Linked DNA regions of Sinobacterium norvegicum. The protein of the gene in region 1 binds, or shares a complex with, the protein of each later gene. Links are inferred from orthologs where the notes say so. Each region holds a gene or a part of one and is shown on either strand. Other genes may lie near its edges. The genes, in order: holA and L9P87_RS01045.

Region 1 (14,594 bases):
CTGTGGCATGCCTTAGGGCATGAGGGCGCCGTGGTCGACGCCCACTGGCCCACCGTCGATGAGGCCGCACTCGTTCAGGCCAATATCCCATTGATTGTTCAGGTCAATGGCAAGGTACGTTCAAAGCTAAGCGTCAGCGCCGACTCCAGCAAGGAGCAGCTTGAGGCTATCGCCTTGGCCGATGAGAACGTCCAGCGCTTCATGGATGGCAAGGCCGTTCGCAAGGTCATTGTGGTACCGGGTAAGCTGGTCAACATCGTTGTCGGCTAGCGTCGCTATCTGTAGTAACTGCTTGCCAGCATTTACCGGCAGTTGCTACAGTCTTCTATTGAACACAAAGACTTAACCTAACACGACAGCAACGCATAGGATTCTGCATGCACACATTGACCAAGAGTCTACGCAACATAGGCCTCGCCACCGTTGTTCTTACCTTGACTCTACTTGCCGGCTGCGGCTTCCAATTACGCGGCAATGTCGATATTGCAGAGCCTATTACCAACTTGAAGCTCACCGGTAAAACTCGCGGCCCGATTATCGAGCAAATCAAACGCAGCTTCACTCTTTACGATATCAATGTCGCCGACATCACCGACAGCACCGCCTACGAACTCGCCTTTATCGAAGTCAAGGAAGATGAGCGCAGCGTTGGCTACGATGCTCAGGCAAGGACCAGCGAGTATGAGTTGACGATGGTGGTCGAATTCACTCTGCTTAACAACGAGGGCTTAACACTGATCCCGCCTCGAAAAGTCTATGCTGAGAAAATCTATTACAACAACCCCGATAACGTCATCGCCTCCGATAATGAAAAAGAGCTGTTGCTGCGTGATTTGCGCACCCAGTTAGCGGTCAGCATCGTCAACCAGCTCGCCACCATCGACGACCAACGCTTGCTAGAGCTACAAGCGCAGGCCGAGGAACAGCAACAACAGAATCCGACACCACCGGCTGCCACATCAGACTCATCGTTTTTCGATCAGCCTTAAACCACGATGAAACTGAGCCCAAACCAGTTCGACCAGCATGCTAAATCTGGCCTATTACCCATTTATTGGTGCTGCGGTGACGAGTCACTCTTAGTGCAAGAGGCGGGCGAGGCACTGCGCCGGGTCGCCGCCAGCCAGGGTTTTGATGAGCGGGAGTTACACCATGTCGACAGCAGCTTTAGCTGGGCAGAAACACTGACCAGCGCCAACAGTTTATCGCTGTTCGCCAGTCGTAAAATCATCGAGATTCGGCTGAAGGCAGGCAAGCTTGATGAGCAGGCCGGCAAGGCCTTGGCCAGCTATTTAGACAACCCCAATCCCGACACCATCATCCTATTAATCAGCGCCAAACTCGACAGCAATGCCAGCCGCAGTAAAGGTTACAAGTTAGTTGATAAAGTTGGGGGGATTGTCACGCTCTGGCCGATTGAAGGCTACCAACTGGTTAAATGGATAGAGCAGCGCCTCAATGCGGCCAAACTCAAGGCTGATCAAGAGGCCTGTCAGCTATTGGCCGACAGAGTTGAGGGCAACCTTCTCGCCGCCGTACAAGAAATAGAAAAACTCAAACTATTAGTCGACGGTGATACGGTGACTGCTAAGACAGTGATGCAGGTCGTTGCCGACAGTTCCCGATATACTGTGTTCAACCTCAGCGACAGGATGCTCACGGGTAACCCCGGCGAAGCTCTTAAGGTCCTCAATGGTTTGCGCGGCGAAGGAGCGGAAGTCATTTTGATACTGTGGGCGCTAACCCGCGAGGTTCGCATTCTCGTCCAATTGGCCAGCAGCACTAACATCAATGCCAGCTTTAAGCAGCTGAGAATCTTTGACCGACGCCAGCCAATATATCGCAAAGCCTTATCCCGGATGAGCAAGCGGCAAGGCCTCGGGGCGCTCGACCACTGTCGACGCATTGACAATATGGCTAAGGGAGCAGAAAAGGGTAATGTTTGGGATGAGCTATCACTGCTTGTTTTAACCGTCTGTGGTCACTCGCTCGCCATCCAGCAGCCCTGAGCCCCTCCTCAATGTTTACCTCTGACGCTTATCTGTTGCATAATAATACACGCACAAGCCAATCAGCATAGGGATAATCATGGGCTGCAAAAGAAGACTCTCCGGCATTTCCGCCACCGCCGCTATACTCCTTACCAGCGGCTGTGAGCTTTACCAGAACACAATTTACACCCCCAAACCTTGCGAAGGTATCGAGGAAGTCATTAGTCAATACCAGCATGGTTTCGAAGATATTCGCGGCACCGGCCAAGACTACAAAAAACTCACCATCTACGATACTAACTATCAGATTGTGTCCAACGCCTGCAGTATTTGGGTATGGAATGATGGACAGTCGAGCTATAGCTGCTCGAAAATGTACCCTTCGGAGCAGAGTGCCAGCAACGCCTATCAAACACTCAACAGCCGTATTGAGCAATGCTTAGGCAACGATTGGCAGCAGACGACGCAGGCCAGAACACTGGCAAAAAGCGGCGAGGTAACACGCTACAAGAATGATTCTGTCAAGGCTAAGATCGGCGCTCACCTGATCAAAACCGATGCGGTAATCAAAGATGAATGGGGCGTTTACCTGTTCATCGGCAGTGATAACAACGCGCTTTAATTCATTCTAAACAAGCGCCCTCGTCCCTACAGACGAGGGCGCCATCTCACTGTAATGCTATAACAATGCTATTCAATTCTATGGACAGCATTATGTATCAGCACCAGGCAGAAATTGTCGACGCCTCCATCAAACGCGCCAAAGAGCGCTGCAACGCCAACCAGTTGGCTCTGCAGATGATGACGACATTCTTCCAGCACTTCCCAGAAACGGCAGAAATCTTCGCCCCCTTCGACCTCAACAAGGTCAGCTTGATTAAGTTTTGCAAGGTTGGCGACGCATTACTGGATGCCGTTAAACACCCCGATTACTCCGTCACCGCCACCGAGGAAGAGCTTTACCGCCACCTGACCTATAACGTCAGAGACACGGGGTATTACTTCGGTCTCATTGATGCCTATGTCGCCACCATCCAGACGGCTCTTGGCAATGAGTGGACAAGTGCAGAAAACGAGGCCTGGCAGGATACTGTCGCCGGCATGCGGTTCAATATTAACCAGGCGTCCCAACAACTATAATACTGGCCTGTTATCGGCGAAATCAGCCAGCCCATGCCACAGCGTTTTCAGTGTTTTCATCATCAGCGCACTGTCTTGGTGTGGGTAGGAGCCCTGGCCGACCACCAGTAACTGTCGCGATTGGTCGACCCAGGCAAACTGGCCGTGAATCCCAATCATCGAATATCGTTGCTGCTCCGGCTCTAATACCCAGAATTGATTGTGATACTGACCAGAGGGGAAAAGAGTATCCTGGTCGTGGGCCTGATAGGCTTTTTTCAACGACGCATCGCTTACCACTAGGTCATCGAAGAAGCAGGCCGGGACGATTTGCTCGCCACGATAATTGACCCCCTTATTAAGGGTGAGCAAGGCAACCCGACAAAAATCCTGCAGCGACAGATTAATCTGCCCTTCGATAATGGTAAATCCCTTGCTATCGGTATTCAGCCAGGCTGCCTTTTCGGCACCTATATGACGGTAAAGCTTGAGTTCGAACAACTCGGCAAAGCTCCGCTGATAAATGGCCTCCAGTATCATCGCCAACACATTGGTCAGGCAGGAGTTATACACAAAGGCCTCGCCAGCAGGGTATTGTGCCTCGACTAGATTTTCCAACATCCACTGCTGCACGCCTATTGCACGGTCTTTTTCTGTTGGCGGATAATAACCAGCCGACCGGGTATACGACCAATAATGGGCATCCGCAGAGCTATAGTCCTCGCTATATAAAATCCCGGCCTGCATATCCAGCAGATGCTGAACCGTGACATCCTGCCATACTGCATGCTGAGAAAATGCAGGCAAATATTCGATCACCCGCCGCCCTAATTGCAATAGCCCCTCCTCTTCAGCAATAGCGACCATCATCGCACACAGAGACTTACTACAGGAGTGAATAACATGACGATCATCCGCCACCATGCCATTTCGGTAGGATTGATGTACCAGCTGCCCTCGGTGTACAACCATCAAACCATCATTGAACAGACGCCGGTTAAGCAACTGTTCGCCGCTGATCTGACGCCCACTCAGCAATGGGTCCGCAAAAATCATTCCCTCGACAGGCCAAGGTTTGGTGGCGACAGAAAAGTCGGCAACCTCGCCACCCGGCTCAACGGCAAGCGTCTTGAAAATTTCAACCATCTGGCTTTGGCTGGCGATTAGATATTCAGATTTATCCCAATTGCTGTGACCAATATCAAGAGTTTCATGAAGCTGAAAACGAGGACTGTTATTAACTGTTTTAACCATAATCAGTATCTTTTTTTTCATTATAGGCGTGATTAACATCAGCTTAACACGGCACCAAAAGATAACGATAGAGGTTAGCTGCGCATTATTGACAGGCATAAAAAAACGCCCTGTGGGGCGTTTTTTTTATGCGACCAACAGCGGCTACAAATCAATGATCTTTGAGGGCATAAATCGCAGGCAGGTTACGCAAATAACCTTTGTAGTCCATACCGCAACCGAAGATGAAACGGTCTTCTACTTCCAGACCAACAAAATCGCCAACCAATGCTTTATCGACTTTGCGGTCATGCAACTTATTGACCAGCACTGCGCTATAGATTTCCGCAGCGCCCTGAACCTTGCACGACTCGATAATCGACGCCAGGGTGACACCCTCATCAAGAATATCGTCAACCACAACCACCACGCGCCCCTCTAATGAACGCTGAGGTGTTGCGCGCCACTCCAGAGTCTCACCGCCGACTGTCTCGTCACGATAACGCGTGGCGTGGCAGTAATCGATCTGCGAAGGAAATTGTAAGCGCTTTGTCACTTCAGAGGTTGTCACTAAACCACCGTTCATCACACAGACAAAGATCGGGTCTTTATCGGCCAACTTATCGGTAATCTCCGCTGCCATTTTATCATAGGCTGCGTTGATTGTTTCCTCAGAAACTACAAGATCAGCTTCCGCCATTACTTGGCGTATTTCACTTACTTGGCTCATGCACTCGGTCTCGATATTGATAACTTTAGAGGCGCGGGATTATAACCCGAGCGATTTAAAAATTCATGCTAAAGCTGGCCTAATAGTCAAACTAACCGCTTATTGACTATAAGCCGTTGATCTAAATTATGTTGACACCACGATATGCTTATCCGTCAGCATTCCTTTGTCGACAATATAATCAATTATAGTCTGAATCCCCGTCTCGTCTTTAAGATTTGAAAATACAAAAGGTGCATCGCCGCGCATTTTCTTGGCATCACGGTCCATCACTTCCAGCGATGCCCCTACGAGCGGCGCCAAATCAATCTTGTTGATGATTAACAGGTCTGACTTGGTAATACCGGGTCCCCCCTTGCGCGGTATTTTATCCCCTGCCGAAACATCGATAACATAGAGGGTGAGATCGGATAGTTCGGGGCTGAATGTCGCCGCTAAGTTATCACCACCACTCTCAACAAAGACCAATTCCAAACCGTCGAATCGCTCGGTCAGCTCATCGACAGCGGCGAGATTCATCGAGGCATCTTCACGGATTGCCGTGTGCGGACAGCCCCCCGTCTCGACACCGATAATCCTATCGTTATCGAGCACCTTATGTTGCTGCAGAAACTTGGCATCTTCGCGGGTGTAGATATCATTGGTAATCACCGCCAAATTATAGTGCTCAGCCATATAACCGCAGAGCGCCTTTACCAGTGCTGTTTTACCCGAACCAACGGGACCGCCAATACCTATGCGTAAAACCTGTGTCATCATTACCTCAAAGAAAAATTGTGTTTAATTTACGAACGAAACAACCGGCTATATTGGTTCTCATGCCAACTACTGGCCATGGCCACTCCGGTTAGACTATTGCCAATTTGCTCATCATCCATAGCCAATGCATCCGTTACTGCGGCGGTGATGGCAGGCATCAGCTGTACCATTAATCGCTGACCTTCAGTTTGCCCCAACGGCACAATTTTAGTCGCCGCCTGCACCTGATTTTCCAACCAGCTAAAGGAAAAACCCTCGAGCAATGCCTCCACAGAGATGCCAGCATCGACGCCTGCGACGGCAAATAGACTGCAAAAACTTAGCTCTTTTTCACCGCCGGTAATAGACAGCGCGCCAATGTTCAGGCTTTTCAGCAAGCGCTTAAGCGCCGCACCCAACTGGCTATCCTCTAACAGTAACTCCTTGGTTTCACGGCTGGCTAACAGGTAATCATTCCAATCACTAAAAGCCGACTGATCACCGCTCTGAACCGCACGATGCAAACGGATCAACACCGGCAGATCTAAAAATGCCAAACCGTGAGTCATCACCCCCTGCAACCAATCACCGACCTCCTCTGCACAGGTAAGCCAACCGCAATCGATGGCATACTCCAAACCCTGCGAATAGGCATATGCCCCCACTGGCAAGGCTGGGCTGACCAACTGCATCAGCTTTAACCGCGCCAGTGAATCAGTGCTCATGATGATGACTTTGCTGCCCATGATCATGACTATCATCATGGCCATGACTATGACCACCATGATTACCGTAGGCACCATTCTCCGGGTGGAAGGGGCGTTGCTGCCGCTCTACCTCAAGGGCAAAACCTCGCACCATGTTATCCAACACGTAGTCGTGTTGATAACGTAACCAGCCCTCACCCAACTGCAGCGGCATATGGCGGTTACCCAAATGATAAGCCGCCTTTGCCAACAGCCAGGGGTTATCGGTAAGGACGACAGAGACATCTTCCAGTGCTGCCTTGACCAGAATCAGCTGACCATTCTCAGCCAGCAGGCAATCGCCATCGCTGAGTACCTTGCCCCGCTCTATCATCCAGCCCATGGGCTGACCACATCGTGTCTCACTCTTAAATCGAGAGCGTTTGCGCTGATCCCAACTGAGATCAACGATAAGCATCGTCGCCTCTGGTGCTGCAACCACTACTTCTTGGCACATCAACATATCACTACCACCTACTGTGAGTTGTTTGCTTTTTGTCGCGCAATAGCCGATCAAAACAGCGAATATAATTGGCTCATTGGCAACGCTGTCGCCGGTTCGCAATCGAGTAATTGACCGTCGGCCCGCACCTCATAGGTTTCTGGGTCGACCTCCATATGGGGCTGGTAGTCATTCAGTTTCATATCTTTCTTTTTGACACTGCGACAATTTTTCACCGCCACCAAGCGCCGATCTAAACCCAGCTTTTCACCAATGCCAGCAGCCACCGCAGCCTCGCTGACAAAGTTGACGGAAGTCTGACTAACCGCCTTACCCATGGCGCCAAACATCGGCCTAAAATGCACTGGCTGTGGCGTCGGAATAGAGGCGTTAGGATCACCCATCGGCGCGGCGGCAATCATGCCGCCCTTGATAATCATCGCCGGTTTAACACCAAAAAACGCCGGTTTCCACATCACTAGATCGGCCAGCTTACCCACCTCGATAGAACCCACCTCGTGGCTGATACCATGCGCAATAGCCGGGTTGATGGTGTATTTGGCAATATAGCGACGGGCGCGAAAATTGTCACTCCAGTCGCTGTCCTCTGGTAATGCCCCTCGCTGCTGCTTCATTTTGTGAGCCGTCTGCCAGGTCCGCGTCACCACCTCGCCTACCCGCCCCATCGCCTGAGAGTCGGAGCTAATCATCGAGAACGCGCCTAAATCATGCAAAATATCTTCTGCAGCAATCGTCTCTTTGCGTATACGAGAGTCGGCAAAGGCGACATCCTCGGCAATTTTAGGGTCTAAATGATGGCAGACCATCAACATATCGAGGTGCTCATCCACCGTATTGATGGTATAGGGGCGGGTTGGGTTGGTCGACGACGGCAGTACATTATCCAAGCCGCAGGCCTTGATGATATCCGGCGCATGACCGCCACCCGCTCCCTCTGTGTGGTAGGTGTGAATCGTGCGGCCATCAAAGGCCTTAATCGTATCTTCAACAAAACCAGATTCATTCAGCGTATCGGTATGAATAGCCACTTGGATATCGTGCTGTTCCGCCACCGACAAACAGGTATCGATAGAGCTCGGCGTGGTACCCCAGTCTTCATGCAACTTTAAACCACAGACACCGGCCAGCACCTGCTGCTCTAACGCCTCAGGTAAGCTCGTATTACCCTTGCCCAGCAGACCGATATTCATTGGCACCGACTCCACCGCCTGTAACATCTTGCCGATATGCCAGGGACCTGGCGTGCAGGTCGTCGCATTCGTCCCCGTCGCCGGCCCTGTGCCGCCACCAATCATGGTGGTCACGCCGCTCATCAATGCCTCATCGATCTGTTGCGGGCAAATAAAGTGAATATGGGCATCGATGCCTCCGGCGGTGACAATTTGCCCCTCTCCGGCAATGATTTCGGTGCAGGGGCCTATTTCAATATCGACACCGTCTTGAATATCAGGATTTCCCGCCTTACCAATAGCCACAATACGCCCAGCCTTGAGCGCCAAATCCGCCTTGACCACGCCCCAGTAATCGAGAATAACCACATTGGTAATGACGGTATCCGGTGTTAACTCGTAGCCCGCCTGACTCTGTCCCATACCGTCACGAATAACCTTGCCACCACCAAATTTAACCTCTTCGCCGTAATGGGTATAATCTTTTTCGACCTCGATCCACAGCGCTGTATCGGCTAAGCGAACCCTGTCGCCGGTGGTGGGGCCAAACATCTCCGCATAGGTGGTACGATCCATTTTACTCATCGCCCGCCCCCTCTTTTTGCAGCAGTCCCTGTATCTCACCACGGAAGCCATAGACAGCTCTTCGTCCGGCCAACGCAACCAATTCGACAGTACGAGTCTGACCGGGCTCAAAACGCACGGCTGTTCCGGAAATGATATTTAATCGATATCCCAGGCTCAGCTTACGATCAAACTTCAGCGCCGCATTAGTCTCATAGAAATGGTAGTGTGAGCCCACCTGTATTGGACGGTCGGCATTATTAGCAACAACCAACTCTACCGTCTTACGGCCGACATTGAATTCAATATCGCCGCCCTTGGTTTCAATTTTTCCTGGTTTCATTGCCATACCTATACAATTGGATTGTGGACGGTCACCAGTTTGGTGCCATCTGGAAAGGTTGCCTCGACCTGCACCTCATCAACCAAATCGACAACACCTTCCATCACCTGTTCAGCGGTCAGCACCTCACGACCGGCGCTCATCATCTCGGCTACCGTCCTCCCCTCTCGGGCACCTTCCATTACAGCACAGGTAATCAATGCAACCGCCTCTGGATAATTGAGCTTTAAGCCCTTGGCCAATCGCCGCTCGGCCAACAGACCGGCGGTAAATATCAGCAATTTATCTTTTTCTCTTGGGTTTAATTCCACGGTATTGCCCTTGTTAAGTATTCCATATTCGCGGCCGACAGAGAGCCAGCCCACGATGTTGACGAATCAGTGACCATAATAGTTCAAACATCTGCCGTGCAGGCTCGGCGTAAGCACCGAGATAGCGGCCAATCAATATGCCTTTACGGTATGTCAGCGCCAAACGGCCTTCAATACCACTGGCCTCACAACGCTGACGCCAACCATCAACCTCATCATCGCTGCAATCCAGTGTGGCGTAAAAGGTGGCTAACACACTATTACCCGAAAGCCCCCAACGCGCAGCCAAGGCCTCTTCGCCGCCATTAAGCCGTGTTTTCTCAATCAACACGGCGCGCCCCATTTTTTTGATGGTTAAATCGAGCACAACAGTGCCTTTATCAAAGGATTCATCACAGCTTGGTCTGGCCAAACAAATGATATCCCAGCCCAGCACATCGCCCTGTTTGGCCAGATTGATCTCTGTTTTAAGTTCGACATTAGCAGACTGAAAGATAATGGTTTCCTGAGGCAACCATTCGAGACAGCTATGACTGCCCACCGATAAAGAAATCACCTGACGCTGCCATTGTTGATTGGCACGGGCTCGATAAACCTTACCCGCCGCTGGGGTTGTTAGCAGCACTTGGCTATGATCGCGGGCATCTGCCGCAATCAGTAAATCGTCACCGCTGACCATGCCACCGGGCGGATGGAGAATGTAGATATGTGCCCGCCCGCCCTCTGGGTAAAAAGCACGCTGCACTCGCAGCGGCCCCAAATGCCGGCTACGCGTCAGTACTGTTTTTTCGGGACGAGATTCGAACACCAGCTCAAGCCTTGCCGGCCATGTCGTGGTTAACGACTGCGGCTGCTCGGGGGCGATAACGTTAGACAATACCTGCTCCAAACTATCTGATTATTAATCACAATAGTTTATCACCATCATACAAATACCGTCATTAGCCATATGACGTATATCACTCTGCCACAACTATTTAAGCTGCAGCGCTCGCTGACCAATGGCCGCCGACATCTCATTAAAGCCACGCTGCAGTTGGCCGCCGACGAACAGCTTAACCAAAGGAGACAGCCAGCCCTCGAGCTTGAAAGTAGAAACATAACAAGCCTTGCCCGGCTCGGTCTCTGTTACCCAGTGACGCCGATGACTCGACAACATACCAAGAGGCATTTTAATACCGTAACTCAACGCCTCACCCGGCAAGTGTTCAAGAATCGTCTCTTTTTGCGGCTGAGCAAAAAATGGCATCACCCGCACCTTCATGTTGATAGGTGAACCCACGGCCAGGGTCGAATGACAAGCCACCACAAAGGGGTTCCATTCACCGTATTTTTTGGTATCAGTAATCACCTGCCAAACGGTTTCGGTAGTGGTATCTATATCGATCTGATGATTAATCACGACAGCCATGGCCTTCCCTTCTTTTTATTATATTCAGACACTATTATGGTCATGCTAAACGCATAAGTCACTCTCAGGAAAAGGGCAATCCTTCGTGTTACTCCCCTGTTTTGGCGACAAAAAAGCCCGATAACAGATCAATGTTATCGGGCTTTTTTTATCACCTGACAGTGATATCAGCCGGCATTAAAATCCAGCATCCGCTGCAAAGGCTTCATCGCAGCAACCCGCAAGGTCTCATCCACCTGAATCTCATTTAAGCCAAATTCCAGTGACTGCAGCAGGTTTTGTAATTCGTTCATTCCCATCCACGGGCAACTGGCACAACTGCGACAAGTCGCACCGCTACCGGCAGTCGGCGCTACAATCAACTCTTTATCCGGCACTTCTTGCTGCATCTTGTAGAAGATACCCTGGTCAGTAGCGACAATAAATTGCTGGTTCGGCATCTCTTTTGCCGCGCGGATAATCTGCGACGTCGAGCCCGCCATATCGGCCAGCTCCACAACAGAGGCTGGCGACTCAGGGTGAACAAGAACCGCCGCATCCGGATAAACCTGTTTCAAATCCACAATGCCCTGCGCCTTAAATTCCTCGTGCACAATACAAGAGCCATCCCAGCACAGAACATCGGCACCGGTCTGCTTTTGCACATAACCACCCAAATGCTTGTCTGGCGCCCAGAGGATTTTTTCACCCAGGCTGTCGAGGTGATCTACCACCTCAAGCGCAATGCTCGAGGTGACCACCCAGTCTGCACGCGCCTTAACTGCCGCCGAAGTGTTGGCATAAACAACCACGGTTCTATCGGGGTGCTGATCACAAAAATCATTGAACTGATCGATCGGGCAGCCGATATCAAGTGAGCATGTTGCCTCCAGCGTCGGCATTAGAATGCGCTTTTCTGGTGACAGTATTTTTGCCGTCTCGCCCATAAATTTAACACCGGCAACAATCAGTGTTTCAGCTGCATGGTTCTTACCAAAGCGTGCCATCTCTAAAGAATCAGAGACGCATCCACCGGTCTCTTCAGCCAGCGCCTGAATAATAGGCGAGGTATAGTAGTGAGCAACAATAGCGGCATTCTTTTCTTTCAGGAGCTTTTTAATCTGCCCCACCAACAGCTGATCCTGCTCAGCGGTTGGCTTATCACCCTGCTCAGACGTTAAGTAGTCTCGGACCAAGGCTCGATCATTTTGTTGTTCAATAACAGACATAGCAAATACATAGTTCGATGAATGACGGCGCAATCATACCACGTCCGTATCGCGGGAGAAAATAATCAGACGCAACAAAAAAGGGGAGCCTAATAGGCTCCCCTTTTTAAATATGGTGGGTCGTACTGGATTCGAACCAGTGACCAATTGGTTAAAAGCCAACTGCTCTACCAACTGAGCTAACGACCCGTATAACGAAATTTAACTTTGCAGATAAATATTCTTGCGCTCAGTTGAGTGGCGGCGATTTTACCCACTGGCTTATACCTTGGCAAGTACTTTCTTGCTGTTTGCCCAACTATTTATATTCGAGCTTTTTTCAGTCTGTTTCGGCACGGAAAATTGCTAAATTTCAGACAAAAAAAGAGGACTTACCCGACGGCAAATCCTCTCTTTAAAATATGGTGGGTCGTACTGGATTCGAACCAGTGACCAATTGGTTAAAAGCCAACTGCTCTACCAACTGAGCTAACGACCCTCGTTGGAACGGCGCAAATAATACCTTTTGCCGAAAAAAACACAAGTACTATTTACAACTTTCTAATAACAATTTACAAATCGACCTCTAAAACTGTCCTAACTCAACAATCTTAAGGCCTATTACAATCAATAGTGCTGCCGCAAAAAGTCCTCAGCCATTTTACTGGTAGGAAGAGACTGGCCCTGGTACTTGCCTACAATATCCTCCATCAAAGTCTTGGCCTTGGCCTTATCACCCAATTGATAATATGTCTTGCCGAGTTTAAACATGGCATCGGGCGCTTTTCGATCATTCGGGTACTGACTAATCAGCTGCTCAAATAACTGCCTGGCCTTTTCGCTATCCGGCTTTAACAATGACAACTCGGCTGCCCAATAATAAGCATTTGGGGTGTATTTACCATTTGGGTAAGCCACTAAGAAAGCATCAAAGGCTGTCGTTGCCTGCTCGATTTTTTGTTGCCGAATCAGACCATAGGCCTCATCATAAGCCGCCTTTTCTCCTGCACCCGCAGACTGGCCTGACGCTGGAACCACAGCGGTAGCAGGTGAGACTGCTGTTGCTCCGCCCTGTATCGCAGTGAGACGTCGGTCAATACTCAGGTAATCATCTTTTCGCTGCTGCTGAAGCTGACGAATGGTATGCGATTGCTCTTCCACAATACCGCGCAATTGCATGACCTCTTGCTGCAACATCTGCAACTGGTTAAACAACTCCGCTCCACCTTGATTTTGACTGATAGGGGCTGCTAAAACAGGTTGCTCTATCGGTTTGGTGGCGGTGGCATCAACAATTTCTATCTGCCCAATAGCAAAAGGGGAGTGCAAAAGCACTCCCCCCGCAAAGGCCGAGATAATGGCAGTCATGCTGTTTTTCATCTAGCCCTCTTCGATATAACGTCAGTACTTATTTAGAGTACTTCAGCTCTACACGACGGTTCTGTGACCAAACTGAATCACCGTAACCCTGTACAGCAGGCTTCTCTTCACCGTAGCTGATGACTTCGATCTGAGCGCGAGGCACGCCCTGAATAGCTAAATAGTTGGCAACGGCCTGGGCACGACGCTCACCTAGCGCAAGGTTATACTCAGGAGTACCACGCTCATCGGCGTGACCTTCTAAGCGAATAACACCTGGCAGCTCCTTAAGAACCATGGCCTGCGCATCAAGATCGGCACGAACATCAGCGCTCAGCGTTGAAGTATCGAAAGCGAAAAGGTATACGTTGTTTAGTGCGGCTTCAGCAGCAGCTTGGGCATCGGCGGCAGCTTGAGCAGCAGCGGCTTCGGCAGCGGCTTGTTCAGCAGCGGCAGCTTCGGCGGCAGCGGCATCATCAGCTTCTTGGGTAGAAGAACAACCAGATACCAATGCCATTGCTACGGCTAGGCCGGCAGCAGTTTTTAACTTTTGTAGAGCCATGATAATAATCTCATCTTTAACGGTTAATGGCCGGAATCAGATTTCCTTTAACGGATCACTCATTCTACGTCCTGTTGTATACCAAACCAAGAATAGTAAAGTAAATCAGGTCTTTCCTGCAATAGCGGGTTTAGCGTTTTTTGATCTGTGGCACGCCAAAATGGTAGAGCCATGACCAGTTTCACACTAATTTGACAACTTGATTATAGTGCAATGTCTAAAAAATACACGGCAAACCAATTGGCTAGGCAAGAATACGCTTAATGCTATCGATCAACATATCGATAAATTGCTGCTGATCAAACTCACCATCATTCACAATATAGCTGCAAAGCCCTTGAAACATAAGGCTATCAATAAGCAACCACTTAATTTTTATCACGCTGGGCTCGCGCGCTGGCAGCAGCTCTCCCAGCATTTGCTTCAGCCTGATAGTGTTTGGCAGCTGAGCAACTCGCTTGCGGCGCAGCATGGCGTAATCCTGCTGCGACATGAGCTGACTGTTTATACGCAGAAAATAACGGCCCGACTCACCACCGTTGAGCATTTGCTGCAGCGGCAAAATCAGCACCTCTATGGCGTCGTGAAGGGTGTAATCAGAACCCAGCTTGTCAATTAAAGCGCCTCGGCAATCATCAACGGCCAGTGCATGTTTATCCAGCACCGCA
Region 2 (14,582 bases), 1.7 Mb from region 1 along the record:
TTTCCGCCAAAACTTGCACATCAATAGCCAACAAATCGGCGATATATTGCGCAACCAAACTGACATACTGCGGCTCGTTAGGCTTTCCGCGATGGGGCATCGGCGTCAAATAGGGCGAATCTGTTTCAATCAATAGACGATCGAGTGGTAACGCCTTAACAACATCACGAAGAGCATCGGCATTTCTGAAGGTGACTATCCCCGAAATAGAGATGTAATAATTGAGGTCCAGGGCTTTCTTAGCCATCGGCAAATCCTCAGTAAAGCAGTGAAGCACGCCGGCAGACTCCAAACAACCATGACCTGTTATCAACTCGATGGTATCGTCTTTGGCATCCCGGGTATGAACAATCACCGGCTTACGAAGCTCTTTGGCCAGCACCAAATGGTCAACAAAGCTTTGTCTCTGCTGCTTCAAACATTGAGACTCGTAGAAATAATCCAGCCCAGTTTCACCTATCGCGACAACATGCTTGCTATCGGCTAACCGACGTAGTCGCTCTATATCGAGCGGCGTCTCATCGACGCTCAAGGGATGCACACCGACAGAGGCGACAACTTCAGAATAGGTGGAGGCAATCTCAGAGCAGGTTAAAGAGTTTTCGAGGTCGATACCCACACAGAGCATCTTACCGACACCCTGCTGACGGGCACGGGCTATCACGCCAGCAATACCATCGTCATACCCCTCAAGGTTTAAACGGTCTAGGTGGCAGTGAGAATCAACAAGCGGGAGGGTTTGAACAGGCATAACAATACTTTCATAAAAATTTGCCGTGCAGTATACGGCGTTGTCGCCGATTTACATAGTATGCGTGGGACGATCTGATGCCAACGAACCGGCAAGATAGGTTTCAATTTTACTCACCGCTATCTCATCTTTATCGGCAAACTGAACACCAATACCGGCTGCACGGCCACCCTGCGCACCCTCAGGTGTCAACCAGACAACCTTGCCCGCAACCGGAATTTTCTCGGCCTCATCCATCAATGTGATCAGCATAAAAACCTCATCACCCAAGTTGTAAGCCTTTGTAGTTGGTACAAAAAGTCCGCCATTATTTAAAAAAGGCATATAGGCTGCATAGAGCACAGAAGCATCTTTGATTGTTAACGACAAGATACCATTTCTTGCCCCCGCCTTAGCACCAGCACCACCGATAGACATCACTTACTCCAACATTTCCAAGCACAACACAACTTTATTTTATAACCGAAGAATAACCGTAAAGAAGCACTATTTCCACTAGTTATTAATGACTTAAATCTGCAAGCACACCCTCTAGCAACAGCTGTTTATTGGGGCTTGCACCTTTGGTGATAACAGCCTTTAGTTTAGTCAATTTATCTACCTGCTGATGTAGTTTCTGCGGATTAAGCCTTAAAGCTAATAACCGGTACAGCACCTGGCAGTCCGCCATTGCTGTATATCCTCCGGTGGCCGTCCACTTAGCCAAATCAATATACCAATCCAACAGCCAGCCCACCACTTCGCCAAGCTCGGCTTTAGCCCACTTTTGAGCGACAACGACCAGGTCTGTCTGCCCCTCTAGCAATTGGGTCAATTCGGCCAGAATTTGCTCGCGCAGTTGAAGCTTGGGACTCTGGTCCAGCTCCAACGCCAGGGTAGGCTGCCCCTTGGCCACAGCCAATAAATATTTTGCCCGCTCCAGTCCACCCACCTGAGGTGCCAGCCACTGCTCACCCTGCTCAAAACTTATATCCCTAATCTGCAACAACTGGCATCGGGAACGGATAGTTGGCAACACCTGCTGGCTACTGACGCCCAACAAAATAATGACCGTACTTTCGCCAGGCTCCTCCAGACTTTTGAGCAGCGCATTTGAGGCATTTTCATTCATCGCCACGGCTGGGTCGATAATGACAATTTTATAGCCGCCCTGCTGACTCTTTTTGAGTACGAAATCTGAGACCTGCCTCACCGCATCAATTTTAATTTGCCGGCTGCCCTCCTCTAATGTCAGTACCTTATAATCCGGATGGGTGCCGACCTGATGCAATAGACAACTTTTACAGCTACCGCAGGCTTGCTTATCGACAGGCTGATGACATTGAAGATAGATGCCCAGGGCCTTGGCCAGAGATAGCTTGCCAAGCCCGGCAGACCCGGTGATTAGCAGTGCATGGGGTAAGATGCCGGCATCCACCTGTTCAATCAGCTGCTGCCAGCGATCTTCCAACCAGGGGTATATCATGGCGTATTCGCGAGCATTGGCAAGATGACACCGGCGATTTGCGCCTGCACATCGGCCAGTGGCTGTGAGGCATCAATAACAGCAAAGCGCTGAGGGTTGTCGGCTGCACGGCGTAAATAGCCCTCTCTGACACGATGAAAGAATGCCAGCTGCTCTGATTCAAAGCGGTCGAGTTCCCCGCGCTGACGAGCGCGTTCCATGCCAATTTCAACAGGCACATCCAATAGCAACGTCAAATCAGGCTGCACACCCTGCTGAACGGTTTGCTCTAGCTGTTCAATCAATGCCGTTGACATATTACGACCACAACCCTGGTAGGCATAGGTGGCATCGGTAAAGCGGTCACACAGCACCCATTCGCCACGACTTAGTGCTGGTAAAATCTTGGTATTGAGATGTTGCGAACGGGCGGCAAACACCAACAACAGCTCAGCCATCTCATCAACCTGCTCCCCTCTCTTGCTCAGCAGCAATTCTCTCAATTCTTCCGCCAATGGCGTCCCCCCCGGCTCGCGGGTATGAATAAACTCTGTCCCGCTGGCATTGAGCAACTGCTTAATGTATTCGACGTTAGTGGTTTTACCGACACCCTCACCACCCTCGATAGTGATAAACAAGGGCTTGGTCTTTGTCTCTAAACTCATGCTGCTACTCATTGGCCGGTGAGCTGCGATAATCATCACGGCGCTTTAATTGATAGGTTCTGACGGCCTTATTATGCTGCTCTAAGGTATCTGAAAACTGATGCGTACCATCACCCTTGGCGACAAAGTACAGGCTACTGCCCTGTTTGGGGTTTAGCGCTGCGTGTATCGCTTCTTTACCAGCAGCAGCGATAGGCGTCGGCGGTAAACCGTTGCGGGTATATGTGTTGTATGGAGTATCTCGACGTAAATCAGCCCGAGTAATCCGGCCGTTATAACGATCACCCATGCCGTAGATAACCGTCGGGTCAGTCTGCAACCTCATTCTCTTTTTCAAGCGACGAACAAAGACCCCGGCAATCTCACCCCGCTCTCTGGCAACACCGGTTTCCCTCTCAACAATACTGGCCATAACAAGGGCTTCGTAGGGGGTTTTATAGGGCAGATTTTTTTGTCGCTGCTGCCACTGCTGCTGCAAGACTGTCTGCAGCCTCGCCGCGGCGACGGCAATGATCTCACGATCGGTTTGACCGCGGGTAAAGGCGTAACTATCCGGGAAGATCAAGCCTTCAATGTTGTCGTGCTCACCATAGCCAAGCTCACTCATATAGACCGGTAATTCAGACAGCTGCAACGTCTGCTCTATCAGTGTATTCGCATGAATTTTGGCCAGCAGTTGCTTAAGCGTCAGTCCTTCCGTCAACGTGATTTGATAATACTTTACCGCCCCTTTACGCATCTTATCCAACAGCGTAATGGCGGTATCATTGACCGAGATCGCATACTCTCCCGCCTTGATATCTGTCAGCTCATAAAATCTCGCGTAGAGAACAAAAACACGGGCGTTTTCTATTATGCCATCAGCCTGCAGCTGATTTGCCACAGCACTAAAACTCGAGCCCTTGCCGACAACGACACTAGAACCGATAAACTGCTCTGCCAGTGGGGTATGCATCGTACGCTGCAACCACTGCTGGGCACCAAAACCAACCAGCACTGCGACAAAAACAGCCAGTAGCAATACACGTTTAAAAATTATCATTCACTACTCTTACATTATTATTGGGGGTAAATATCGATCAACGCATGCTGCAGCTGAGCAACTACTGGGTGACCGCTACTATTGAGCTCTATTGGCAAGCGTTTATCGGTATCAAGCAGGCAATCAACAGGGCAAATTCTCATCAAGCTATTGCAGACAAATACCGCTTCGACATGATAAAGCTGGCGGTAATATATTTCTTCGAACACCACATCATAATTAAACTTTTTTGCCAGTTTTTCAATAATTAACTGGCGCATTACGCCTGCCACGCCACAGCGTTTGAGACTACTGGTATACAGCGTGTTATTTCGCAACCAAAAAACATTACTCTGCGTTCCCTCAACAACATATCCCTGTCCATCGAGCATAATGCCTTCGGCAATGGCGTCATCATGCCACTCTTGCTTTGCCAATACCTGTGGCAGTCGGTTGAGATGCTTAAGCCCGGCTAACGCGAAGGCCTCTGGCAGCCTTGTTTGGCACTGAAAGACCGATATTCCGCCCTGTTCAACACCATAATCCACCATCGGTAGACACTGAAAAACACGCCTGTATTGCGCCTCTATTGGCGGCCGATAACCCCGCCCGCCACTGCCACGAGAGAGTATCAATTTCAGAATGAAAGGTTCCGAGGGCATGTCAGCGACAATGCGCTGGATCTCGTCAGCAATAAGTACTATTTGTTGCGAACAAAAGCCGAGTGCATGACAACCCTTTGTTAGGCGGGCCAGATGGTAATCCAACAACACAATCCTGCCGCCGGTCACCGGCATTGTTTCAAACAAGCCGTCGCCATAGGCCAATGCACGATCTGTCACGGCCAGCTGATCAACAACCTTTCCATTGATAACAACACAGCCAGTAATCAACGCCATAATTCTAACCGGAAGGTAAATAAGACCGGCGACGATAGTCGCCGGCAGACGGCTATACTCGTTTGAACAACAAGCTACCGTTGGTACCACCAAAGCCAAATGAATTTGAAACAGCAGCCTCAATATTCATTTCTTGCGCGGTATGTGGCACGTAATTAAGATCACAGCCTTCGTCTGGGTTATCCAAGTTGATGGTCGGCGGAGCCACCTGATCACGAATAGCCAATACTGAGAAAACAGCCTCGACAGAACCCGCAGCACCGAGCAAATGACCGATCATCGACTTGGTTGAGCTGACGGCAGCCTTTGCCGCAGCAGCCTCACCCATTGCCAATTTCACCGCCAAGCTTTCAGCGACATCACCCGCCGGTGTCGATGTACCGTGAGCATTGACGTAATGGATAAGCGAGGTATCGATACCAGCATCAACGATGGCATTCTTCATAGAACGCGCAGCACCACTGCCATCCGTCGTCGGAGACGTCATATGATAAGCGTCAGCGCTCATGCCAAAGCCGGCAAGCTCAGCATAGATTGTTGCGCCACGGGCCTTGGCCTGCTCATACTCTTCAAGCACCAGCATACCAGCACCATCACTGAGCACGAAACCATCGCGATCTTTATCCCATGGACGGCTGGCCGCTTGCGGGTCGTCGTTCCGGGTAGACAGTGCACGGGCTGCAGCAAAACCGCCTAAGCCAACCGAGGTTGTCGCCATTTCAGCGCCACCAACAACCATTGCATCAGCATCGCCGTGCTCGATCATACGAGCCGCGATACCAATATTATGCGTGCCCGTAGTACAGGCGGTGGTGACAGCAATATTAGGGCCTTGAAAGCCATATTTAATCGATATATTACCGGCAATCATGTTGATAATAGAGCCGGGGACAAAAAATGGGGAAATCTTGCGAGGACCGCTATTGTTGATAATATCGCGACCTTGCTCAATCGAGCCAATACCGCCAATACCAGAACCAATAGCACAGCCAATACGAGGTGCGTTTTCCTCTGTCGCTTGCAAACCAGAGTCTTCAATTGCCTGGATAGCAGCAGCCATACCGTATTGAATGAAAATATCCATTCGTTTGGCATCTTTCTTGGCTAAATATTGCGTGACATCAAAATCTTTCACCGACCCGCCAAAACGTGTCGTAAACGATGAGACATCAAAGTGCTCGATAGGCGCAATGCCACTTTTACCATTAAGTATACCGTTCCATGTATCGGCGACAGTATTACCTAAGGGAGTAATCAAGCCCAAACCGGTGACTACTACTCTACGCTTGGACACCAGACAATCCTCCTAAAAAATTATTATTGCTTTCACAATACAAAAAAAGCCGCTCTATGCAAACATAGAAACGGCTTTTCAATCTATGTCGTTAAGATATAGATTTACGCTAGGTTCTTTTCGATGTAATCGACAGCAGCCTGAACGGTAGTAATATGTTCTGCTTCTTCGTCAGGAATCTCAGTTTCGAATTCTTCTTCTAGAGCCATTACTAGCTCAACTGTGTCCAAAGAATCGGCGCCAAGGTCGTCAACGAAAGATGATTCATTTTTAACTTCTTCTTCTTTAACACCTAGTTGCTCAGCAACAATCTTCTTAACACGTTCGACAATGCTACTCATGGTAGTTTTAAACTCCTAGTTAGAAACTTTCACTGCAATAATTAAATACTTATTGCTATAAATGCGAAACCGAATTGTACTCGTATTTCACAGCGTTGTAATTGCTATAATTCAATATAGAACGAGATTTTACACATTTTTTGGCTGTTGCCAACCCTATGACATGTACATTCCACCATTTACTTGAATGGTTTCACCAGTAACATAAGCCGCGCCATCACTCGCAAGAAAGCTAACAACCGCCGCAATCTCACTGGGCTGCCCCAAGCGTCCCGCCGGTATATTTGATTGTAGCGCCTCTCGCTGCTCTTCAGGCAACTCTTTTGTCATATCGGTATCGATGAAACCTGGGGCAACAGAATTAACTGTAATATTTCGAGCGCCTATCTCGCAGGCCAGCGAACGCGCAAACCCCTGAACACCGGCCTTTGTGGCCGAGTAGTTTGCCTGGCCAGGGTTACCCATAGAGCCAACAACAGAGCTGATATTAATAATACGGCCCCAACGGGCCTTGGTCATGCCACGCAAACAAGCCTTGGTAACACGAAATACTGCGCTGAGATTGGTATTAACAACATCATCCCACTCAGCATCCTTCATCCGCATCATTAAATTATCGCGGGTAATCCCTGCATTATTTACCAAAATGACCGGCGCACCAAAGTCGGCAGTAATCTGCTTGATGACCGCAGTGACTGACTCAGCCTCTGTTACATTGAGAGCATAGCCCTGACCCGAAATACCAGCTTCAGCGAAGCGAGCAGTGATTTTTTCTGCACCAGACTCGGTCGTCGCTGTCCCTAAGACGGTAGCACCCAAACGACCCAAATCGTCAGCTATAGCAGCACCAATACCCCTGCTGGCACCTGTAACTAAGGCAATCTTACCTTGCAAACTCATAACAATACTCACTCTTAATATTGATTACTTCTTACTGAAATGTCGCCAAGGCTTTATCGAGGTTCGCCTGATCTTCCGTAGCGAACGCCTTGCCTTTTAACGCCCTATTAATACGACCACTCAAACCGGCCAGCACCTTACCCGGACCACACTCAACCGTCACCTCAACGCCCATCTCAAGCATAGTCTCTACGCAGGATGTCCACTGCACAGCACTGTAAATCTGCTCAACCATCAGCGCCTTAATCTTTTCAGGATTTGACTCTGTTTTGGCATTGACGTTATGAACAACATCAATCTGCGGCTGGCTAAAGGTGATCTTGTCAATCTCGACAGCCAACTTTTCACCGGCAGGCTTCATTAATTCTGTATGGAAAGGAGCACTAACCGGCAGTGGCAGGGCACGCTTGGCACCAGCCTCCTTACACAACACAATGGCAGCCTCAACAGCAGCCACATGACCGGCGATAACTACTTGCCCCGGCGAGTTATAATTTACAGCCTGCACCACACCGGTGGCCGAAGCCTGCTGACAAGCCTGCTCAATGGCCTCATCTGACAGGCCAATAATAGCTGCCATCGCTCCCTCACCCACTGGCACGGCGGTCTGCATGAACTGACCGCGCAGACGCACCAGATTCACCGCATCTTTGAACTCCAGCACGCCAGCACAAACCAGTGCCGAGAATTCACCCAGACTATGACCACCCAAAACCTCAGGCTTTGCGCCCTCTAACTGCTGCCATACACGCCACAAGGCAACGCTTGAGGTCAACAATAATGGCTGTGTCTTTTCAGTCAGGTTTAGCTCTTCTTGAGGCCCTTGCTGTGACAAAGCCCACAGGTCATAGCCAAGCACCTCAGAGGCCTCGGAAAAAGTCTGTTCAATAATCGGATAAGCAGCCGCCAATTCGGATAACATACCGACTTTTTGAGATCCTTGGCCTGGGAATAAAAATGCTAGTTTCAAATTGCTCACAATAAAATCCTATACTTATAATTTACTAAGGGAGCAGCTCGTCGAGCCTTTCCTCCATCAGTACTACCATGTCTTTTTTGATGCAATGGCCGGCGCTGCTAATCGCCTGCACAAACCCCTCAACATTAGCATTGCCATGACTTTTCACCACCAAGCCCTGCAGGCCGAGAAAATAAGCGCCATTATATTGCTGCGGATCGATCCTAGCCTGCAGACGATCAAAAAGTGGTTTAACAGCGGCCATTAGTAGCTTACTGACCGCACCACCACCAAACATTTGCTCACTGAGGCTGGCGATGAATTTAACCACTCCCTCACTGGTTTTTAAAGCAATATTACCGACAAAACCATCACAAACTATGACATCGGCAACCCCTGAGAATAAGTGATCACCTTCAACATAGCCGGTATAATTAATCTCACCCTGAGCCGACAACAGGGCCGAGGCGTGCTTCACCTGGCCATTACCCTTAACCTCTTCCTCACCGATATTCAACAGCGCCACCCTGGGCTTGTGCAAACCATCGACAGCCGAGGCCAGAACACTGCCCATGAGAGCGAACTGATACAGGTTATCACTGTTAGTATCGACATTAGCCCCAAGATCCAATAGATACGAGTGACCGCCAAGCGTTGGTATTGCTGTGCATATTGCCGGCCGGTCTATCCCCGGATAGGTTTTTAACACATAGCAACCTATGCCCATCAAGGCTCCGGTATTACCCGCACTGACACAGCCATCAGCCTTACCCTGATGAAGATATTCAATGGCCTGACGCATAGAAGAGCTTTTCTTATGCCGCAGCGCAAACGAAGGTTTGTCAGACATAGCGACAACTTGCTCGCAGTGAACAATAGAGAGACGTTTTTTAATAACAGGGGGAATACTTGCTAGATAAGGACTTATCTGAGCTTGGTCGCCAAACAAAACAATCTTGAGATTATCATCCTGTTTGAGACTTTCTATAGATGCAGGAACAGTTGTGCGAGGACCGAAGTCCCCGCCCATTGCATCGACGGCGATGCAAATCAAACTTAGTCGTCAGAACCAGTTTCGACAACTTTCTTGCCGCGGTAGAAACCGTCAGCAGTCACGTGGTGACGACGATGAGTCTCACCACTAGTAGCGTCAACAGATAATGTTGGGCCAGTTAAAGAATCGTGTGAACGACGCATGCCGCGGCGTGAACGTGTAACCTTACTTTTTTGTACTGCCATGGTGAGTTTAACTCCTCAGTCACGTTTAGATTTAAGACTCGCTAAAACCTTAAATGGATTATCAATTTCCTCTGGCACTTCTTCGATGTAGTCGTCATCTTGTGAAGTAAAGCCAACAGATGATTCGCACTCTGTCTCGGTGTGATAGTTGGTCGCTGGTACACTGATAATCAGCTCATCTTCCATCACCTCTAGCAAGACCACCGTTTCATCGCTTGCCACCATTAATGGATCGAGCGAGCGCGGTAGCTGCTGAGCCTGTTCGTTGTTACGAACAACCCCGAGCGCAATCTCAAGATCTAACTCCTGAGGCTTTGCTTTTAAACAGCGCTGACAGGTCACTTGTACGTTCGCATGAAGCCTGCCTCGCACAGTCGGAATACGACCCTGCTCAAACTCAAACTTCAATGAATACGTTACCGTACCGCTATCATCAGCTAGCGAAAGCAGCAGCCTAGACATCTTCGATATCGGCAACTGCCCTTCTATTTCTTTACCCTGAGCCGCAAATTTATGTAAATCTGCCTGCTTGGGAAGTACCCCTTCTAACATAAGCGCGCAATCATAGGGCTCTAAGAGCCTTCTGTCAAAAGATATTGCTCTCTTTGTATAGTTTTATAATACTTAACGGGAAAATAACCGATAGCATTAACATATACATAGGCGAACAATGCAGTTAATTCTGGCTTCATCCTCTATCTACCGCAAGAAACAGCTCGAATCTTTACGACTCGATTTTAGCTGTATCAGCCCAAATATAGACGAAACCCCTAAGAGTTCTGAAACACCACAGCAACTTTGCCAACGTCTTGCCCTGGCCAAGGCCAAAGAAATCGGTCACAAACACAGCGATGCTTTGATTATTGGCAGCGATCAGGTGGCCTATTGTGGCAACAAACAGCTAACCAAACCTGGCGGCTTCGACAAAGCATTCGAACAGCTCTCTCAATGCGCCGGCAAGCCAATTACATTTTATACCGGTATCGCACTATACAACAGCAAAATAAACACTCATCAACTCAGCTGCGAACAATACCGTGTCGACTTCAGACCGCTATCCAACCAAGAGATCACCAACTACCTAACAACCGAGCAGCCATACAACTGTGCCGGCGCCTTTATGGTCGAAGGCCTGGGCATCAGCTTATTTGAACGCCTGGAAGGTGAGGATTACAACAGTCTGATCGGGCTCCCCTTGATAAGACTATTGGCCTTCTTAAAAAACGAAGGTATCTCCCCGCTATTATAGGCAGCACCCAGCGGCGCTAACGCAACTGAAGACCGCCATACTGGGAACTCTCAACCATCGCCTCTGCCATTCCCAAACCAACGGACATTCCCAGACCCGAAAGCAACTGCGCAAAGGGGCTGCCCTTGTCACTGTAATCCACAATTTCCTCAAAGCCGACAACATCCCGTGCCACATACCCTGAGCTGCCAAGGCCATCAATCAAGCCGAGGGATAGGGCCTGCTCACCCGACCAAATCAATCCGGTAAACAAATCATCACTAACAACCAAACGATCTCCCCTACCCTGTTTTACCGCAGCGACAAACTGACCGTGGGTGGTATCGAGTACCTGCTGCCAGAAAACCTTATCCTCGGCCTTGGGCGGCTGAAAAGGATCTAGCAGGCTTTTATTACGTCCAGCTGTATACGTTCTGCGATCGACACCAATCTTATCCATCAGGCCAACAAAGCCAAAGCCCGCCGACACAACACCAATAGAACCAACCAGGCTGGCTCTATTGGCATAAATTTCATCCGCTGCCGACGCAATATAGTAGCCTCCGGATGCACCCAAATCGGCAATGACGGCATACACCGGCTTATCAGGGTACAATTCCCTTAGCCTAACAATCTCATCATAGACATAGCCAGACTGCACCGGACTGCCGCCAGGACTATTAATCGCGACGATAACCGCCTTGCTACTCTCCGCCTCAAAAGCACGACGCAGCCCCGTGACAATTTTATTTGCCGAAGCTGGTTTATCCGCGGCGATCACACCGTCTACACGCACCAACGCCACATGCTCTTCACCCACCGACAGCGATGGCTGAATGCGCGGATACAGCACCGCCAGGCCAGCAAAAATATAGACAAACACCAAGACCTTAAAAAAGACCCCCCAACGACGGGTCTTTTTTTGCTCTGCTGTTTGCTCCAGCAAAAGCTTCTCAAGTAAAGACCACTGCTTTTGCGTTAAATTTTCTTCCGACATCAAACCTACCCTTCTAACTGTCTTTTTTATACGTCCAACAACTGCCTAATCGATGAAATAACTCGGGCAGGCTGACAAAGCTCAAGCCTGGCCAAGGAATGCGCACCATAATCGACGGCAATAGCAGCAACACCGGCATTATTCGCCATCCTTAAATCGAAATCGGTATCACCAATCATGACCGCCCTCGATGATACCACCGACATCTCCACCAGTAGCTCATGGAGCATTTGCGGGTTCGGCTTGGACGCGGTCTCATCGGCACAGCGGGTAGCAGAGAAATAATGCACCAAACCATGCGCCGATAACATCCTATCCAGACCCGCCCGCGTTTTTCCCGTCGCAATGGCCAAACTTGCGCCACTCTCTTTCAGCGCCGCCAGCGTCTCCTCGACGCCATCAAACAAATGACAGCGAGCCGCATTATCCAACAGCCGATACTCATGCTGGTACCCCTGCTGCATCGCCAGCTTAGACGCCGAATCAGCCTCGGGGAACAGCTCGTCCATCACCTCGGGCAAGCCCAGACCGATAATTTGACGAATCTGTTCATCACTCTGATAAGGCATCGACAGTCGATCAACAGCTGCTTGCATCGCAGTAATGATTTTAGCGGCAGAGTCAACCAAGGTGCCATCCCAATCGAAGATATAAAGCTCAGGATTACCGCTCATCTTTGTTCAGCCGATCCACCAACTTGCTCAACTCTTCAGGCAGTTTAGCCTCTACCTGAACGCGCTTGCCAGAGAGCTCAAAATTAAGGCGCCAGGCGTGCAAAAATAGACGCTTGGAACCCAGCTCACGCATTTTCTTGTCGACGGCCTCATCGCCATATTTATCGTCTCCCACCAATGGGTGGCCCGCATATTGCGCATGCACTCTGATTTGGTGAGTACGGCCGGTCACCGGCTTGGCCTCAATCAGCGTGGCACCTTTTAACCGCCTGACTATAGAGAAACGGGTCAGCGACTCTTTACCGTCAGCGGCCGGCCTGACGACACGCTCACCACTCTTGAGTTCGTTTTTCTTCAGCGCCACGGAAACCGTCGAGCGGCGTTGCGGCCACTCGCCTGCAGCCAATGCCAAATAGCGCTTATCCATGCCGACACCGCGGAATAATTCATGTAACGCACGCAGCGCACTGCGCCTTTTTGCCACAATAATACAACCCGAGGTATCGCGATCCAGGCGGTGCGCCAACTCCAAAAACTTGGCCTCTGGGCGCATCTGCCTCAACGCCTCGATCAAACCCAAACTAACACCACTGCCACCATGAACAGCCAAACCCGACGGTTTGTTAACAATCAAAATACCATTATCCTCGTACAGGATTGATTCAGCCAATCGAGCCTTCAAGCCTTCACCAGCAAGGGCAACCTCACCCCGCTCAGCCAGACGCATCGGCGGCACGCGAATCAAATCACCCGCCACCAATTTGTAATCCGGTTTGGTCCGCCTTTTGTTAACCCGCAGCTCACCCTTTCGCAACAGTTTATACAAGCGAGACTTGGGCAAACCCTTGAGCCTCGAAAGCAAAAAATTATCAACACGCTGACCCTCATATTCCGAGTCAACCTCAAAAAATTGTACACCTGTGCCCGGTGCCGGCTTCTCATCATTCATGAACACAATGATAACACGACCATAAGCAATTGAAGGGAAATATGATTGCTGTTATAATCAGCCGGTCTTCAAGCAGAAACAATAGACAATCTGTGGTAGCCGAACAATATTCCGCTACTACTGCGAGCCCGGCCTGGAACCGATTATTGGCCAGAAGCACGAGGCGCAGCTGAAGCAAAAACGATTTATTACAGATTCCCTGTTTGAGCCATCGATGATTCAACCCGCATTTTGGGTAAGGCGATTAGCTCGAGGGAATATATGCACTAACAGCAAAGTATGGTTTAAGCCCGCTTGCTAAAAGGCAAAATTAGAGTAAATACTGCGCAGCCTTTCGAGACTGCAACAATTAGGCTGCCAACGCATAAGACCTATAGATAAGTATTTAAATATTGAGACGGTGAAACAAAGCGATGATACGCTGAATTAGCGTTCACCTATTGAGCTCAAACATTGCACTAAGCGCTTAGATCACAACCATTAAGCTGCTGAATTCACTGTATATTTACAGCTGCAGACTCTGATCAACACCTGCTATCAAGCCGTCTTCATTCCGTGCATGCCTAAACGAAAGTGGCACACATGAAAAGAATGCTTATTAACGCAACTCAACCCGAAGAGCTGCGCGTAGCAATGGTTAACGGCCAACGCCTTTACGACCTAGACATCGAGAATCGCACTCGCGTCCAAAAGAAATCCAACGTCTACAAGGGTAAAATTACCCGCGTAGAACCCAGCCTAGAAGCAGCCTTTGTCGACTTCGGCGCCGAACGCCACGGCTTTTTGCCGCTGAAAGAAATATCGCGCGAATACTTCTACAAGAAGTCTGAAAGCGGCCGTCCACGCATCAAAGATGTGGTCAAAGAAGGCACCGAGGTTATTGTACAAGTCGATAAGGAAGAACGCGGTAACAAAGGCGCCGCCCTTACCACCTTTATCTCCCTCGCCGGCCGCTATCTGGTACTGATGCCAAACAACCCAAGAGCCGGCGGTATTTCTCGCCGCATCGAAGGTGATGAGCGCTCTCAATTACGTGAAGCATTGAACTCTATCGACATGCCAAAGGGCATGGGCGTCATCGTTCGCACCGCCGGCGTGGGCCGTGAAGCCGAAGACCTACAGTGGGATTTCAACTACCTACTCAACCTTTGGAAATCAGTCACTACCGCCGCACAGAAAAATCCAGCACCGACACTGCTACTCCAAGAAAGTAATGTCATTA

Evidence for each region.
Region 2: the proteins of holA (region 1) and L9P87_RS01045 are in contact, whole or in part, in a cryo-EM structure (PDB 8GIZ), measured with the Escherichia coli proteins. The link is inferred for Sinobacterium norvegicum from one-to-one orthologs.

The regions. Positions count from the first base shown.
Region 1 is NZ_CAKLPX010000001.1:1,927,234-1,941,827, forward strand. What follows is about bases 46-3,002. They hold holA (DNA polymerase III subunit delta), read left to right. Parts: upstream 46-995; coding sequence 996-2,009; downstream 2,010-3,002. Other genes in these bases: leuS (leucine--tRNA ligase), read left to right, coding at 46-270; L9P87_RS08670 (LPS-assembly lipoprotein LptE), read left to right, coding at 378-989; L9P87_RS08680 (hypothetical protein), read left to right, coding at 2,089-2,613; L9P87_RS08685 (globin), read left to right, coding at 2,706-3,002. In the rest of the region: more of leuS, read left to right, coding at 1-45; more of L9P87_RS08685, read left to right, coding at 3,003-3,131; L9P87_RS08690 (serine hydrolase domain-containing protein), read right to left, coding at 3,126-4,364; L9P87_RS08695 (hypoxanthine-guanine phosphoribosyltransferase), read right to left, coding at 4,516-5,073; urease accessory protein UreG, read right to left, coding at 5,200-5,832; L9P87_RS08705 (urease accessory protein UreF), read right to left, coding at 5,859-6,572; urease accessory protein UreE, read right to left, coding at 6,526-7,020; ureC (urease subunit alpha), read right to left, coding at 7,071-8,774; L9P87_RS08720 (urease subunit beta), read right to left, coding at 8,767-9,096; ureA (urease subunit gamma), read right to left, coding at 9,105-9,407; L9P87_RS08730 (urease accessory protein UreD), read right to left, coding at 9,421-10,284; L9P87_RS08735 (SRPBCC domain-containing protein), read right to left, coding at 10,381-10,818; quinolinate synthase NadA, read right to left, coding at 10,986-12,026; tol-pal system protein YbgF, read right to left, coding at 12,633-13,385; L9P87_RS08760 (OmpA family protein), read right to left, coding at 13,414-13,926; L9P87_RS08765 (TetR/AcrR family transcriptional regulator), read right to left, coding at 14,171-14,594. UniProt on the Escherichia coli protein: Part of the beta sliding clamp loading complex, which hydrolyzes ATP to load the beta clamp onto primed DNA to form the DNA replication pre-initiation complex.
Region 2 is NZ_CAKLPX010000001.1:213,287-227,868, reverse strand. The notes cover bases 236-3,180. They hold L9P87_RS01045 (DNA polymerase III subunit delta'), read right to left. Parts: upstream 2,217-3,180; coding sequence 1,254-2,216; downstream 236-1,253. Other genes in these bases: mltG (endolytic transglycosylase MltG), read right to left, coding at 2,865-3,180; tmk (dTMP kinase), read right to left, coding at 2,213-2,860; L9P87_RS01050 (PilZ domain-containing protein), read right to left, coding at 803-1,171; L9P87_RS01055 (TatD family hydrolase), read right to left, coding at 236-751. In the rest of the region: more of L9P87_RS01055, read right to left, coding at 1-235; more of mltG, read right to left, coding at 3,181-3,902; pabC (aminodeoxychorismate lyase), read right to left, coding at 3,920-4,780; fabF (beta-ketoacyl-ACP synthase II), read right to left, coding at 4,833-6,074; acpP (acyl carrier protein), read right to left, coding at 6,179-6,415; 3-oxoacyl-ACP reductase FabG, read right to left, coding at 6,572-7,315; fabD (ACP S-malonyltransferase), read right to left, coding at 7,347-8,294; phosphate acyltransferase PlsX, read right to left, coding at 8,320-9,327; rpmF (50S ribosomal protein L32), read right to left, coding at 9,330-9,512; L9P87_RS00995 (YceD family protein), read right to left, coding at 9,528-10,064; L9P87_RS00990 (Maf family protein), read left to right, coding at 10,183-10,761; L9P87_RS00985 (S49 family peptidase), read right to left, coding at 10,778-11,737; L9P87_RS00980 (HAD-IIIA family hydrolase), read right to left, coding at 11,764-12,411; 23S rRNA pseudouridine(955/2504/2580) synthase RluC, read right to left, coding at 12,401-13,360; rne (ribonuclease E), read left to right, coding at 13,943-14,582. UniProt on the Escherichia coli protein: Part of the beta sliding clamp loading complex, which hydrolyzes ATP to load the beta clamp onto primed DNA to form the DNA replication pre-initiation complex.